3 regions of the Colwellia sp. SU-HH01172 genome follow, and region 1 is predicted to be linked to each of the others. Evidence: predicted binding sites of a transcription regulator. Region 1 holds the regulator's gene; each other region holds the start of a gene.

Region 1 (5,291 bases):
TCAACGAATTAAGCGCGATAAGCAACCTAAAACGCTAGATACCATTACGAGAAAATCAGCTAAGCATTTGGTTTGGGGCTTAATGGCTTTTTTAACCGCCACCACCTTTATGAGCTACTTCTTGCCGACACGCGAACTGTATCTCGATTTAATTCAATTTAATTGGGATAGTTTAACAACGTTTTGGGTGCTTTTTTTTGCTGTATGCACTTACGGTAATGCTGGCTGGTTGCGTGAAAAAATGTGCATATATATGTGTCCATACTCACGTTTTCAATCTGCGATGTTCGATAAAAATACCTTATTGGTTGCCTATGACAAACTACGTGGAGAAAATCGTGGTCGCCGTAAGCGCAAACAAGATCCTAAAGAGCTAGGGCTAGGAGACTGTGTTGACTGTAATCTTTGTGTGGAAGTTTGCCCAGTTGGTATTGATATTCGTAATGGCCTGCAATATGAGTGCATAAATTGTGGTGCTTGTGCTGATGCCTGTGATCAAACCATGACCCAGTTCAATTATGCTAAAGGATTAATTAGCTACACCAGTGAAAACGCCTTACTGGGTAAAAAAGCAAAGTTATTACGACCAAAAATAATTGGTTACGGTGTTTTATCGATATTAGCTATGTGTTTTATGGCCTATACCATTCAGGTTCGGGTGCCAATTGAGTTTTCAGTGCTTAGAGACAGAGCGGCACTTTATCAACTTGATTTTGAGGATAATGTTACGAATAGCTATTTATTGAAAATTACTAATAAGTCACAAATAGATCGCCACTTTAATGTCAATGTTCTAAACAGTAGTGTTAGCTTAAGTGCAGATAAAAACATATTGATTAAAGCAGGAGAAATTGCCAATGTGCCAGTACATTTAACTATGGCAGCTGATGGTATTAAAGGCCGAGTTAGTGAAGTGTCGCTGGAAGTCAGTGTTAGCGATAAGCCGGAAGTAAAAGCAGTAACGGAGACGAAATTTTTCTCAAACTAATTTGGTGTGTAGATTGGGTTATTTAACCAAGGCGTCGATGGGGCGCCTTTTTTTTGGAAAAAGCTAAGGCCTGCAATACAGCTGCAGTAAATCACATTGGCGTGCACAGTATCAATCACCTCGATAAATCAGTTATCCTTACTTATTGTTAGTGTTAAAATACGGTAAAATAACTCTACTTGCCTGCCATGACGTAAAAGTGAAATTAGTATGACATCTCCGATTACACAAAGAATATCGAATATCGCCTTAGTTGTTGAAAACTATGATGACGCTATTGAGTTCTATACCAAAAAACTAAACTTTCAGCTTATTGAAGATAGCGATTTAGGTGCTGGCAAGCGCTGGGTGCAAATCGCCCCACCAAATTCAAACGGCACAAATTTGTTGCTAGCGCAAGCCAGTGATGATCAGCAAAAAAAATCTATTGGCAACCAAGCCGGCGGACGAGTCTTTCTCTTTCTACAAACCAATGACTTTTGGCGCGACTACCAACACATGAAGGCTCAAGGCGTTGAATTTAACGAAGAGCCGCGCGTCGAAGAGTACGGCACTGTGGTAGTTTTTAAAGATTTATATGGCACTAAATGGGATTTATTACAGTTAAATAATGCAAATTAGTAAATTGAAAGTATAAATATTAAATAACAAAAAAGGCGCTTAAAGCGCCTTTTTTTAATCTCTTGGATACTCGTTCCGCTTTAATCTTCTACTTCCGTTTCGTATTCACTAAAGTCAGTCACACCTTGTGCTTCTAAAGCTTTACGAACACTGGCCGGTAGTTTCTGTGTATTGTCTTTTGCTAAGTCACCATCGTCTGGCAAAGGTTGGCCAGTAAAAGCATGTAAAAATGCTTCACATAATAGTTCGCTGTTGGTTGCATGACGTAAGTTATTTACCTGACGACGTGTTCTTTCATCGGTTAGCACTTTCAACACACGTAAAGGGATAGACACGGTGATCTTTTTTACTTGTTCACTTTTTTTCCCGTGTTCGGCGTAAGGGTTAATATACTCGCCATTCCACTCTGCCATGAATATTCCTCTATGCTTAAATGATTATGAAAAACCTATAATTAGCTTATCTGGTATACCAGTAAGTTATAAGTTTATTCTTGACGGCTAATTTTACTGGTTGTGAGGCGTGAGTCAATAACGAATGTGTAGAAGGTTAGATGTCTAAAGTGCTTGACCGCACGCTTTAAACCGTTTAGATTTATAGACGTCCAAACATCTATATAGAAAAGTGTCTATACTGGAGCACACATGAGCGAGAAAAAAATTGCCACAACTGCGGTTCGTGCAGGTATTAATAGTGACCAACATCATGGTGCGGTTATTCCTGCAATTCACCTTTCTAGCACCTATGCACTGAAAGGTTTTAATGAAAAGCGTCAGTTTGATTATTCACGTACGGGTAACCCTACTCGTGCTACGTTCGCTCAGGCTATTGCTGATTTAGAGCAAGGGGCGCTAGGTATTGTTACTAGCACGGGGATGTCAGCCGTACATCTGATTTGTCAGTTGCTAAATACCGATGATACTGTGGTTATTCCTCATGATTGTTACGGCGGCAGTTTTCGATTGTTTACCCACCTTGCCAAGCGTGGGCAGTTTAAGTTAATTGTTGTTGATCAAAATGATCAAGCGGCATTAACACAGGCCTTAGCAACAAAACCTAAACTAGTGCTAATTGAAACGCCAAGTAACCCGTTACTGCGTTTGGTGGATATGGAAGATATTACTCAACAAGCTCATCAAGCTGGCGCCTTGGTTGCTGTTGATAACACCTTTTTATCGCCAGCATTGCAGCAACCTTTGTTATTAGGTGCTGATATTGTCTTTCACTCAACCACTAAATATATTAACGGTCATAGTGATGTTGTCGGCGGAGTATTAGTGACCAAAGAGCAAGCCTTAGGTGAAGAGCTTGCTTGGTGGGCGAATTGTATCGGTATTACCGGTTCAGCATTTGATAGCTTTTTAGCATTGCGCGGTTTAAAAACTTTACCGATACGTATGAAGCAGCACCAAATTAACGCTAACGCCGTTGCTGAATTTTTACAACAACATCCGGCGGTGGAAAAAGTGTATTTCCCTGGGCTAGTTGATCATCCGCAGCATGACTTAGCGAAAAAACAGCAGCATGACTTTGGCGCCATGATGAGCTTTGAACTTAAAGGCGGTGTTGAAGCAGTAAAGGTGCTGTTTGATAAACTTGAATTTTTTACCTTAGCGCAATCATTAGGTGGTGTAGAAAGTTTGATCAGCCATCCATCAACCATGACTCATGCAGGCATGGAAATTGAAGCGCAACTTGCCGCAGGTATTACTCAGTCTTTAGTGCGCCTTTCAGTTGGGATTGAAGATATAGACGACATCTTAGCAGATTTAGCGCAGGCACTTACCGCTAGTCAAATACAACCGAAATAGTCTCAAGATAATTTTTAATTAGATAAACATGCGCATGTGCTTGGAAATAAAATGACAGACGTAAATTCAGCTGTGGAGCTTACTTCCACAAAAAACCAGTTGGCTAAAGCTGCTTGTAATGTACATAAATTTGGTGGCAGTAGTTTAGCAACCACGGGGTGTATTGAGCGTGTCGCTGATATTATTCGTCAGCATTGCCAACTCAATGACGTTATTGTCGTTTCTGCTAACGGCGATACAACAGATGCATTATTTGCTATTTATCAATTGGCACTAGAACATTATGAGCTTAAACAAGCAGAGCCTTTAGGAAATCAAACCGATTTAGTGGTTGAACTACTACCCGAAACATTAGCTGATGCGATTGTCGCACTGAGTGATTCGCAAGTGGCACTGATTGAAGAATTACTCAATGCAAGTAGTGCGGCAAGGCTAAAAGCATTACTGAACGACGATATTGCCAATATCTCAGCGCATTTACTAAGCAATCCTAGCAAGCATCAAAACGATTTGCTGGCATTAGGTGAGGTTTGGTCAGCACGGTTATTATCAGCGGTATTAAACGAAAGCGTTTGTCCTAGCTATATGCTAGATGCGAGAGATTTTTTATTACTAAGCAATGAGAAAACTTGTGCCATTGATTATCTTGCCAGTGCCGAGAAACTTTCGCCGTTGCAACAGCCAAATCAGCTGGTGATAGTGACTGGCTATATTGCTCGCAACCAGCAATTACAAGCTTGCACATTAGGTCGTAATGGCAGTGACTATTCTGCAACTATTATGGCGGCTCTGTCTGGTGCTCGTAATGTTACTTTATGGACAGATGTTGATGGTATTTACAGCGCCGATCCAAGAGTGGTACCGCTGGCAAGAAAATTACATCGTCTACCCAATGCGGTTGCAAATGAGTTGGGGCGTTTAGGTAATCCGGTATTACACGCAAAAACCTTACAGCCGTTAAAAAATCACAATACCCATTTACATGTTGCCAGTAGTTTTGCGCCAGAGGTTAGTGGCAGCGAAATTGGTAAGTTTGGCCAAATTGCCAAACAAGAGCTTTCCGTGACCTATTTAAATGATTTGATCCTTGCTACGTCAGTTAGCTTTTTTGGAGAATCGGGTGCTCGCGCGGTGAAAGAATTTACCCCTGTGTGCTATAACCTAGATGACGGTTACTTGGTGGTGACTCAAGAGCAACAAAAGGCGTTAAGCCAATGGCTGGCAAGTCATGATACTGAAGTCTCATTTAAGCCTGTCGCTATTGTTGCCACGGTTGGATATCAAGTGGCACAACAAGGTGGTATGCGAGCAAGGTTTAAAAGAGCGCTAAGGCATCAGCGAACATTGCATTTTGTCCATGCAGAAAACCAACACAGTTATATAGCGGTTTTGCCGGAGGCTTGCACCGGAGAGCTACTGAATAATATCCACGGTGACATGACTAAGGATGCCAGAAATATCGCCTTGGTTGTTGCAGGCTTAGGTAATATCGGTCAGCGATTTTTAGAAATACTGCCAAAACAGTTAGCAGGTTTACCAGCATTGGAAAATCTTCACTTGGTTGGTTTAGTCGGTTCACAAAAAGCCCTAATTAATACTGATGGTATTGATGTTAGTAACGCGTTGGAGCATTACCAACAACAAGCAAAAGCTTATGAAGGTGAGCAGTTATTAGATTGGTTAACCAACCACCCTTATGATGAATTAGTGGTTGTTGATATCACACCAAGTGAAGCGTTTAGTCAATTATATCAACAATTTTTCGCGCAAGGCATTCATGTTATTGGCGCTAATAAATGGGCGGCCTCGTCGCCAACTGAAAATTATCAACAATTGCTTAGTACAGCGAAAGAACATAATAGCTATTGGTT
Region 2 (5,291 bases), on a different contig from region 1:
GCCAGTAACATTAGTACGCTCACCAACATTAACAAATAAGGTATCGTCTTTAATGGTTAGCGCCTCTAAACCAGATAAACGACACACGATTTCTCTTGGTTTAATTTCACGGGGGGTTATATTAGCAACGGCATCTGCCATACCTTTAATATGCGCCGGCGTAGTACCACAACAGCCACCGATAATATTTAAAAAGCCGGCATTTGCCCACTCGGCAACATGCCTGTCCATGTCTTCAACGGTAAAGTCGTACTCGCCAAAGGCATTAGGCAAACCAGCATTTGGATGGGCAGAAACAGCAACATCTGAAATTCGGCTTAATTCTTCAACATATTGCCTAAGCTCAACTGGCCCTAAAGCACAGTTCAAACCAAAGGAAATAGGCTTGGCATGACGTAGCGAGTTATAGAAAGCTTCGGTGGTTTGCCCCGATAAGGTTCTGCCCGAAGCGTCAGTAATAGTACCTGAGATCATCACAGGCAAACGTTCACCACGTGTTTCAAATACCGTTTCAACCGCGAAAATAGCGGCTTTGGCATTTAAGGTATCAAAAATAGTTTCGATTAAAATAATATCGCTACCACCGTCAATTAAGGCGCTGGTTGACTCAATATATGCGTCTTTCAATTCATCAAAGGTGACATTACGAAATGCTGGATCATTAACATCAGGCGATATTGAACACGTGCGGTTAGTCGGTCCTAACACACCAGCAACAAAGCGCGGTTTTGCTGGGTTTTGGGCATTGAATTCATCTGCAACTTCACGGGCTAGTTGCGCTGCTTTGAAATTAATATCGGCACTATGAGCTTCCATATCATAGTCAGCCATAGCAATGGTGGTGGCATTAAAGGTATTGGTTTCAAGAATATCAGCGCCAGCTTCTAGGTATTCGCGATGAATTGCTTTAATCACCTCAGGCTGAGTCAGCACCAACATGTCATTATTACCTTTGACATCACAATGCCAATCAGCAAATTGCTCGCCGCGATAGTCTTGCTCTTCAAATTTATACGCTTGGATCATAGTGCCCATAGCACCATCTAAAATTAGAATACGCTTTTCTAGCTGAGCCTGTAACAAAGAGTAAGACGGCGATTTCAGCACCTTTGCTGATGATAAAGAATGAGAGTTTACTTGCTTAGCCACGTGATTTTCCCGGATGAATTGCTTGAATATGGTCTGCATCTAATTGATACGGCGTTATTTGATAAACGTAATAATTTAGCCAGTTGGTAAATAATAAACTGCCATGACTGCGCCAAGTGTTTGCGGCCTCTGTGTTTGGATCATCACAGGTGAAATAATTGTCAGGCAGAGAAGGATTAGCTCCTGACTCAAGATCTCGAAAATACTCTTCGCTTAACGTTGACGCATCGTATTCAGGATGGCCAGTTAAATAGACTTGTTGCTTATTTTTACTGGCAACAAGATAAACGCCCGCATCTTTTGACTCTGCCAGTATTTCTAAATTATCTAAGGTTTGATAATCAGCTTTATCAATATAGCCATAACGAGAATGAGGCACATTAAAGCTTTCGTCAAAGCCTCGGGTTAATTGCTCTTTTGGCTTTAAGCAACGATGTTGATAAACCCCGGATAGCTTTTGCTCACGTAAGTGTCGTTTCAAACCGTAATGGTGGTATAAAGCTGCATGCGCTGCCCAACAGGAAAACATGGTAGAGGTAACATTTTTCTCTGCCCAGTCAAATACTTCGCAAATTTTATCCCAAAAGGTTACTTGCTGATAATCCAACAATGCTAAAGGCGCACCAGTGATGATCAGGCCATCATATTGTTTGTCTTTAATATCATCAAACAAACGATAAAAATTATCTAAATGCGCCTGCGGGGTATTTTTTGACTCATTGGCATGAATACGAACAAATTCAACATTTATTTGCAGTGGCGTATTCGCCAACATCCGCAAAATTTGCACTTCAGTTTCAATTTTATTTGGCATCAGGTTAAGAATAGCCACTTCCATCGGACGTATTTCTTGATTTGCTGCGCGGCGTTCAGACATCACGAAAATATTTTCGTTGTCTAATACCGTTAAAGCGGGCAATTCATTGGGGATCTTAATGGGCATAGCACTAACCTAATTCCGAATATTTATTAAGTATAAAATAACGCTGTAAAACAGCCTTACTCATTACAATTTTTCTTAGGCTATAATGTGACTTGGATTTCTAGATATGTCAACCTCTAAACGTATAGACGTCTAAACATTTTAATATGAGCTATAATTTTTAGGAAGTATTGCTGAACCGGAAGGAATAAAGGAAGAAACTAAAAAGGCCGCAAACCTAAAGGTTTACGGCCATAATGTACTTACCTAACTATAAGTATTTAAAGCTTTACCACCAAATGGTGTATAAAAAGGTCAGAATAACTACAACGCCAAGGGCGGCAATATTAAAGCTTTTCTCTGTCGAAAAGTTCACATCGGCTAAGTTAACACTAGTGTCTTTATTCTCACTTTTATCATTAAGTGAAATAAGCACCATCAAACTTAAGCATAGCAAGAACACTAAACCCATCCGATCCATAAAGGGTAATTCTGGCCACAAGGTTCTCAAGCCGAATGAGAATACCGCCGAGCCAATCGCAGCGGCAAGCGCCCCCATTGACGTCGCTTTTTTCCAAAACATACCAACTAAGAAAATCACCACAATACCGGGGGTAAATACACCGGTAAATTCTTGAATATACTGAAACGCTTGATCAAATTTACCTAATAATGGCTCAGCCATAAATAAGGCAATAATTAATGCCACTAATGTCGCAATACGGCCCACACAAACATAATGTTGCTGGCTCGCATCAGGCTTAATTGGACGGTAAATATCCATGGTAAAAATGGTTGAAATGCTGTTGGTCATTGACGCCAACGACGAAACAATTGCCGCAACTAATGCCGCAAAGACTAAACCTTTAATACCAACAGGCATCAACTCCATCATCGATGGATAAGCTTGATCTGCCGCAGCAAGGTTAGGGTATAAAATCACTGCCGCAATTCCTGGTAGAACAACAATAACTGGCATCAATAATTTCAAATAAGCGGCAAAGGCAATGCCTTTTTGCGCTTCTTGAATGTTTTTAGCAGCTAGCGCCCGTTGGATAATATACTGATTAAAGCCCCAGTATGAGATGTTCATTACCCACATACCACCAACCAAAACAGAAATACCCGGTAAATTGGTATATTGCGAGTTATCAGGCGACAAAATCATATCAAAATGACCAGGGAGTTCAGTCGTTAACTTACCAAAACCAACCAACATCCCCTGCCCTTCAGACACAGCATCTAAAGCCAGATAGCTCAACAATAAACCACCGAATATCAACAGTACCACTTGAATTATATCGGTATACGCTACCGCTTTTAGGCCACCATAAAGAGAATAAGCAATTGAGAAGGCGGCCAAAAACAACATGCCGTACCACCAGTCTACACCAGCAACTGTTTCAATAGCTAAACCACCTAACCATAGCACCGCGGTTAAATTAACAAACACATAAACTAACAGCCAAAATAAAGCTAATGTGGTTTTAACTCGATGATCAAAGCGCTGCTGCAAGTACTGCGGCATGGTAAATATTTCATTTTTTAAAAATATTGGCAGTAAATATTTACCAACCAAAATCAGAGTGATGGCCGCCATCCATTCATAGGAGGCAATTGCCATGCCCATAACAAAACCAGAGCCAGACATGCCAATAATTTGCTCAGCTGAAATATTTGACGCAATTAAAGAGGCTCCAATTGCCCACCAAGGTAATGATTTCCCTGCAAGAAAGTAGTCTTCGGTATCTGCGCCATCTTTCTTGTCACTACGTGAAATCCATAATGCGACAAATAAAAGCCCAATAACGTAAACAATAAATACGCCAATATCGAACATTTCCAGTTTCATTTCATAACCTCGCTTTAGCAATTATCATTTTGATATTGCGTATTTATTATTATTTAATAGCTATTTTGTCATTAAGCTATCGAGATAAAATGCGCTCAAGCACGTTTAGTACCTATATAGATAACCAAATATTATTTACCGTACAAATTCCTTAGGTGTTAGCGAGCACAGGTAGAATCCTGTAACCAAGCCAGCTTGCTTTCTATAATGTTGATTGACAATGTCAAAGACATTATTTAACGCGACAAATATTTTTAACCTTTGTTGATGCTCAGTGATAGCATGTCTAGCGCGTTTATACAAAATGCATTCGATTGCAGAGCGAACACTTTCAAGTTCTTGTCAACTTGCCTCACGTAAGCTTATCTTGAGCTAGGTATTTAGCCACCACACGCTCTGTGTTTCTCTTTCATTGTATATACTATCAACTAACCCTCAACTTACTTTTGAATTAGTCACTAGCACGGTTAACTACTCCGATCATATTCAATATTGACTAACGAAGCTGTTAAAAGGAACGTAACTAAACGCTTGTTAATATATCGTATTGCTGAATAAAGTAGGGACTTCAGCTAACACTACAAAATCGTTTTTAAAACAAAAGTTTTTCATTATTTGAATTTTTCCTAGTTATTTTTGGTGATCTGCATATAAAAAGTAACTGATATCATGAAAAAATGATTACATTGCTTTTGCTGTTTCATCTTGCCATAGGTGCTTTTCACGATATGAGTCAACTAGCACCTAAACAATGTTAGAAGACTAATTTGATGATGTGGGGTACTCGATAAAGTCAAATTGACTTGCTTGTGCTCTAGACCAAACTGGGGAATGTTTTGCGATTATAGCCAACCAATGTCAAAGCAAATATTTCAGATCACTTTCAAATCGTTTGGCGATAAATTTCACACAGATTAATAAACACTGACTTTTGTTAGACTATTTTTTACTCATAGAATCGGGCATCTTTACGGCGATTACTGTGCCTTTTGCACAAATAACATCCACTGCAGATAACGTGATTTCAACAACAACTTTCTTTTCTTTAATTTCAGTAAAAGTGCCAATAAGTTCAAGCTCTACACCTAGCGGCGTGGGAGCTAAATAACTAACATTCAGCGCCGCAGTAACAAAGCGAAGCGCTGCGCCCGAGCCCATTGGACGTTGCGCTTGACGATATGCCATCGCCGCCGCACTGCCCGTGCCATGGCAATCAATAAGCGATGCTATCAGCCCGCCATAAACAAAGCCTGGAATAGCGGTATGACACTGCAAAGGCATAAAGTGAGCAATAGTTTTTTCGGCTGTTTGCTCTGTCAGTTGTTCTTGCTCAGTATGCCAATAACTTTTTAGTTGATGACCATCAAT
Region 3 (5,291 bases), on a different contig from region 1:
TTAGTGATGCCGTATGGGCGTAGGTCGAAATGCTCACGCACCAGCTCAACTAAACGTTGTTCAGAGACTTTACCGGTGCCAAAGGTATCAACCGAAATTGAAGTTGGCTCAGCAACACCAATAGCGTAAGAAACCTGAATTTCACAACGGTCAGCTAAGCCTGCTGCAACAATGTTTTTCGCAACATAACGGCCCGCGTATGCGGCACTGCGGTCAACCTTTGATGGATCTTTACCTGAGAATGCACCACCACCATGACGCGCCATACCGCCATAAGTATCAACAATAATTTTACGACCTGTTAAGCCACAATCACCCACTGGACCACCAATAACAAAGCGACCTGTTGGGTTAATGTGATATTTAGTGTCAGGTGTTAATAACTCTTCTGGTAACACATGCTTGATAATGTTTTCCATTACCGCATTCACCAAGTCTTCTTGTTTGATATCTGGATTATGCTGAGTTGAAAGTACCACGGTATCAATAGCGACAGGTTTATTATCTTCGTAGATAAAAGTCACTTGAGATTTAGCGTCAGGACGCAACCAAGGTAAAACACCAGATTTGCGCGCTTCAGCTTGACGCTCAACTAAACGATGAGAGTAGTATAAAGGTGCCGGCATTAAGGTTGCAGTTTCGTTAGTGGCGTAACCAAACATCAACCCTTGGTCACCAGCGCCTTGCTCTTCAGGGCTAGTGCGGTCAACACCTTGAGCAATTTCAGGTGATTGTTGGCCAATTAAGTTCATAATGCCACAAGTTTCACCGTCAAAACCGACATCAGATGAGGTGTAGCCAATTTCACTAATAACGTTACGTGTTAGTTTCTCTAAATCAACCCATGCAGAAGTTGAAACCTCACCTGAAATAATGGCAACGCCGGTTTTTACCATAGTTTCACAAGCAACGCGTGCGTTCTTGTCTTTTGCGATAATCGCATCTAATACCGCATCAGAAATTTGATCGGCAATTTTATCCGGATGACCTTCTGATACTGACTCAGAAGTAAAAAGGTGTGTAGACATAAACCCTCTATATAAATTAACTGAAAAACAACTACTGTTTTTAATAGCGATATTCTAACTGTTTAGTTAACTGTTGCCTAGAGTTTTTTACGCCTAGATGGCTAAACGTCTTTGAGCTGAGTCAAATTGATCTCAAATAGCTTGATTTTTGCTGGTCTTGACGGCAAAGAGAGTTTTTATGGGAATTTATGCAATGAAAGAGCTTGTTGCCAAATATGTGAAAAAAGCTCTTGCTGTGTTGGGCAGTTCTTTGAACTATAGAAGGTAGTAGAACCAAGGTATTCGGTATTGTTTAGCAGTCGATATAAGGTTAACTGCCTTTGCAGTTGTTCAGTAACGGGTAGAGCGGTTTCCATTATTTCAACGCTATTACCGCATATCTCATTGATTAATTCTTTTACCAAGGGGTAATGTGTACAGCCTAGTACTATAGTGTCGACACCCTTTTCGATAAGCGGCTGTAAGTAACTTTTTAACATAAGCTTGCAGTCGATAGAGTTTTTTTGGTCACGCTCAATTAATTCAACTAAGCCAGGACAAGGTTGAATATAGACATCACTGTTATTCCGATATTGTGCTACTAATGCTCTAAATCGCTGATTTTCAGCCGTCGCTTTAGTGACTAATATCGCTACTTTTTTGTTTTGACTGGCACTTGCGGCGGGTTTAATTGCCGGCTCAACCCCGATAACTGGAATACTAATACTTTGGCGAAGTTGATCAATTGCATTTACCGTTGCGGTATTACAAGCAACCACGATAGCTTTAGTATTTTTTGCCATAAACCATTCGGCAATCTCATTAACCCGTTGTTGTATAAACTCAGCTGACTTTTCACCATAAGGGGCATTTAAGGTGTCGGCAACATACAGTAAATGCTCATTCGGTAATTGTTGCTTAATACATTGCATAATTGACAAGCCGCCAATGCCAGAATCAAAAATGCCTATTGGCCGTTGATCACTGCTTTGATGCAAAGTTTGTTTACTCATTTCAGGTGTTGTGTTGCGAAGTGTCGGCATTAAGTCTTTATAGATTGAGGTTAGATACAAGTTAGCTAAGGTAAGTATATTATTAACAAGCAAACTAGGTCTATCAAATAATAATATAAGAAGGCAAACACAGATAAAATATTTGTAAAGTATTTTGTTTATATAGTAAGCTGGGACAAAATAATTTACAAGTAACAGGAGTCGCTGAATGCAAAGTGATGTGTCGCTAGCACGAATTAAACAATTTCCAGTTTTAATGTGGATTTTGCTGTTTGGTGCTTTTATCACGCGGGGTAGTTTCTACATGGTTTGGCCTTTCCTTGCCGTTATTCTTTATCAACGCTTTGGGATTTCTGCAACAGAAGTTGGCCTGATATTATCGGCAGCGGCAATTATTTCAGTATTCATAGGCTTCCTTGGCGGAACTTTATCTGATCGCATCGGCCGACATAAATTGATGTATGCCAGTGGTATCCTTTATGTTGTTTCATTTTCTTTGTTGGCAATTGCTGAAACATTGGCTGGCTATGTTGTGGTGATCACTTTGTGCTCTATCGCGAAAGCTTTATGGGAGCCGCCAACATCGGCATTAATAGGTGACATTGTTCCTGAGGCAAAAACGCGAGAATTAGTCATGCAGGTGCGCTACTTCGTAGTTAATGTTGGGGCTGCTGTTGGACCAATGGCAGGGATTTGGCTTGGTTTAACGGGTGAGCAATCTAGCTTCTTTTTAACTGCTGGTGCATTTGCGCTATTTTTATTGGTACTCGTGTGGGGCTTTAGCCAGCATGGTAGTATAGGCCATGAGCACGCGGTTGAGAAAACACCTTTCAAACAAACGTTTAGCATATTAAAACAAGACAAATTATTGCAGTGTTTAATCTTTGCCAATGTTTTATGTATGTTTATTTATGCACAAATGGATTCTTCCTTAATCCAATATTTAACCAGAGCACAAGTGCCTGAATTAGTGCTACTTATTTCCGCTATGATCGTGGCTAACTCTGTCACTATTGTCTGCTTTCAATTTCTATTATTAAAGTTGATGGCAAACTTGACCTTGGAAGTCCGTATCCAGTTTGCGCTAGTATTACTTGCGCTTTCGCAATTTTGGTTTGCATTAAACCCACTAGAGTGGTTTTGGGGCTGGATTGGCGCGGCTATCTTAATGAGCTTTGCCGAAGCCATTTTGTTTCCTACGATGAATGTACATATTGATCGCTTGGCGCCGCAACATTTGCGTGGTGCATATTTTGGTGCCGCGTCTTTTTATTCCATAGGATATGCCCTTGCGCCGTTAGGTGGGGGGGTGATCTTAGATGCTTTAGGTGGTGGCTGGTTATTTACGATTGCTGGTGGCTTATGTGCAATCGTTTTCTATCTATACGGTATTTTAGACAAATTACCGCGGCCTGAGTTTGTGCATGCTAACAGCGGCCAAAAAGTTGTTGCAGCAAAGAGCTAATTTAATATCGCTGGTAAGGTTGGGTACTTTGAAAAGTAAAAAAAGATAATGACTTCCAGAATGCCGCAGCTCCATTGTTCTGAATATTGAGTGCTATTTTAGAGAATGTGCGGAAATATCTTAGATGTTTCATTGAAAATGATAAAAGGATAGTGATTTCCAGAATGCCGCAGCTCACATTAGCACTTAACACAGGGGGCTTTTTTAGAGAATGCGCGGAAATATCTTAGATGTTTCATTGAAAATGATAAAAGGATAGTGACTTCCAGAATGCCGCAGCTCACATTAGCACTTAACACAGGGGGCTTTTTTAGAGAATGCGCGGAAATATCATTGATATTTTATCAAACTAATATGGCGTGTTAATAGACTAGAAATTAGTTAAAGAAGGTGACTTCCAGAATGCCGCAGCTCACATTAGTCCTGAACACCGGGTGTTCAGGGCGGAAATATCATGCTAACCGTAGGCTTCCCGATACGAGCCGGGCTTGCACAATAGTTAATAATCAACATCCTTAGGTAAAACTTATCGGCTCAGGGACATAGTTCACAAACGAACATCCCAGAAGACGAAGTCATTATAGCGAATAATGCCAGTTGAATTAAGTATTTTATTACTTGTAAGACCTGAATGCTTAATGCTTGAACAAATTGAACTTTCTTTAAACAAAATGGCTAAGTGATAAATGAATTATGTGGAAACAGTAAAGCCATTACGCACTTTTAGTGGGATTAACTGCCTGTTCGATGGTCATTTGTAATAATTCAATTTTGCTTTGCAGTTTTTCACGCTCTTGCTCAAGCTCTGTGCGGGCTTGAATTAAGTCATTAGCAAGGTTAAGCGACATCATCACTAGTGCTTGTTCAGGACTTTTCATCGTAGCACTTTTTTTTGTGTCTTTTTCTAAGCGTTTATTGATTTCATCTGCAGCTTGTAAAAGCGCCGATTCATGGCCAGCAGGGCAAGCGATTTTTAGTCGTTTGTTGGCAACATTAATTGTTACTGTGTGTTGGCTCATTACGTCGTGTTTCTCAAAGCATTAACTTCATTGATTGAGTTAAGCACTCAATATCATCTTGCTACGGACTGTACTAATGGCAAGTCATGGTAAGAAAAGTAAATAAATACCAAAACTTAGTCCGCCATAAGGAGGAACTATAACCATGAGCGTTACACTATGCAAGTGATCTCTATGGTTTTTTCTGGAATCGAAGCAATGCCGATGTTACGATAGAGAGCAATTATACTTCCGATTGAATTTATATTTTTATGGCTGATAGCTCTTCTTTAGATTTTTCCTCCGCACAAGCAATTTTAACTAGTGAAAGTGTTGAAGCACACGCTGCTGAAATTCATGGTGTGCTTACTGGTCTTATTTCGGCTGGTTTTGAATTTGAGAGTAGCGACTATATCGCTATGGTCAACGACATGTTGAATAACGCTGAAGGTTTACCGACAAAGGTTAAAAGCCTAATAAAAGACATTTATAGTGATATTTGGCAACAAATTCTTGATGAATCGTATAGCTTTCAACTTATGTTGCCCGATGACGATGATTCAATTGTTGAACGTGGTCACGCATTAGGAAAGTGGGTTGAAGGTTTTAACTTAGGTTTTGGTTTACAACAAACTAAAAACACCACTTTTTCAGATGATGTTAAAGAAGTGCTTACCGACTTTGCTGAAATTGCCAATTTATCAGACGAAATGGAAGAAGACGAAGATACTGAGCAGGCATATTTTGAAATTGCTGAATACGTTAGAATTTCGGCACTGCTTTGCTTTACTGAGTTAGGTACGCCGCC

What was found. Region 1 encodes MetJ, which represses methionine synthesis genes. Its sites were predicted from a motif close to TAGACGTCTAGACGTCTA; they were not measured.
Region 2: the regulator MetJ is predicted to act here: its motif matches at 2,210-2,227, upstream of metA (homoserine O-succinyltransferase MetA).
Region 3: the regulator MetJ is predicted to act here: its motif matches at 1,123-1,140, upstream of metK (methionine adenosyltransferase).

What each region holds. Positions count from the first base shown of each region.
Region 1 is NZ_BAAJMB010000006.1:52,902-58,192, reverse strand. It holds gene ccoG (cytochrome c oxidase accessory protein CcoG) at 1-988, shown strand, start outside; gene AC27JP_RS15380 (VOC family protein) at 1,199-1,609, shown strand; gene metJ (met regulon transcriptional regulator MetJ) at 1,690-2,022, opposite strand; gene metB (cystathionine gamma-synthase) at 2,254-3,420, shown strand; gene metL (bifunctional aspartate kinase/homoserine dehydrogenase II) at 3,472-5,291, shown strand, end outside.
Region 2 is NZ_BAAJMB010000005.1:169,408-174,698, reverse strand. It holds gene metH (methionine synthase) at 1-1,107, opposite strand, end outside; gene metA (homoserine O-succinyltransferase MetA) at 1,142-2,092, opposite strand; gene AC27JP_RS14370 (sodium/sugar symporter) at 2,361-3,923, opposite strand; gene AC27JP_RS14365 (PaaI family thioesterase) at 4,863-5,291, opposite strand, start outside.
Region 3 is NZ_BAAJMB010000003.1:432,883-438,173, reverse strand. It holds gene metK (methionine adenosyltransferase) at 1-1,028, opposite strand, end outside; gene murI (glutamate racemase) at 1,205-2,050, opposite strand; gene AC27JP_RS11350 (MDR family MFS transporter) at 2,229-3,485, shown strand; RNA gene ssrS (6S RNA) at 3,876-4,057, opposite strand; gene AC27JP_RS11340 (cell division protein ZapA) at 4,199-4,504, opposite strand; gene AC27JP_RS11335 (UPF0149 family protein) at 4,756-5,291, shown strand, end outside.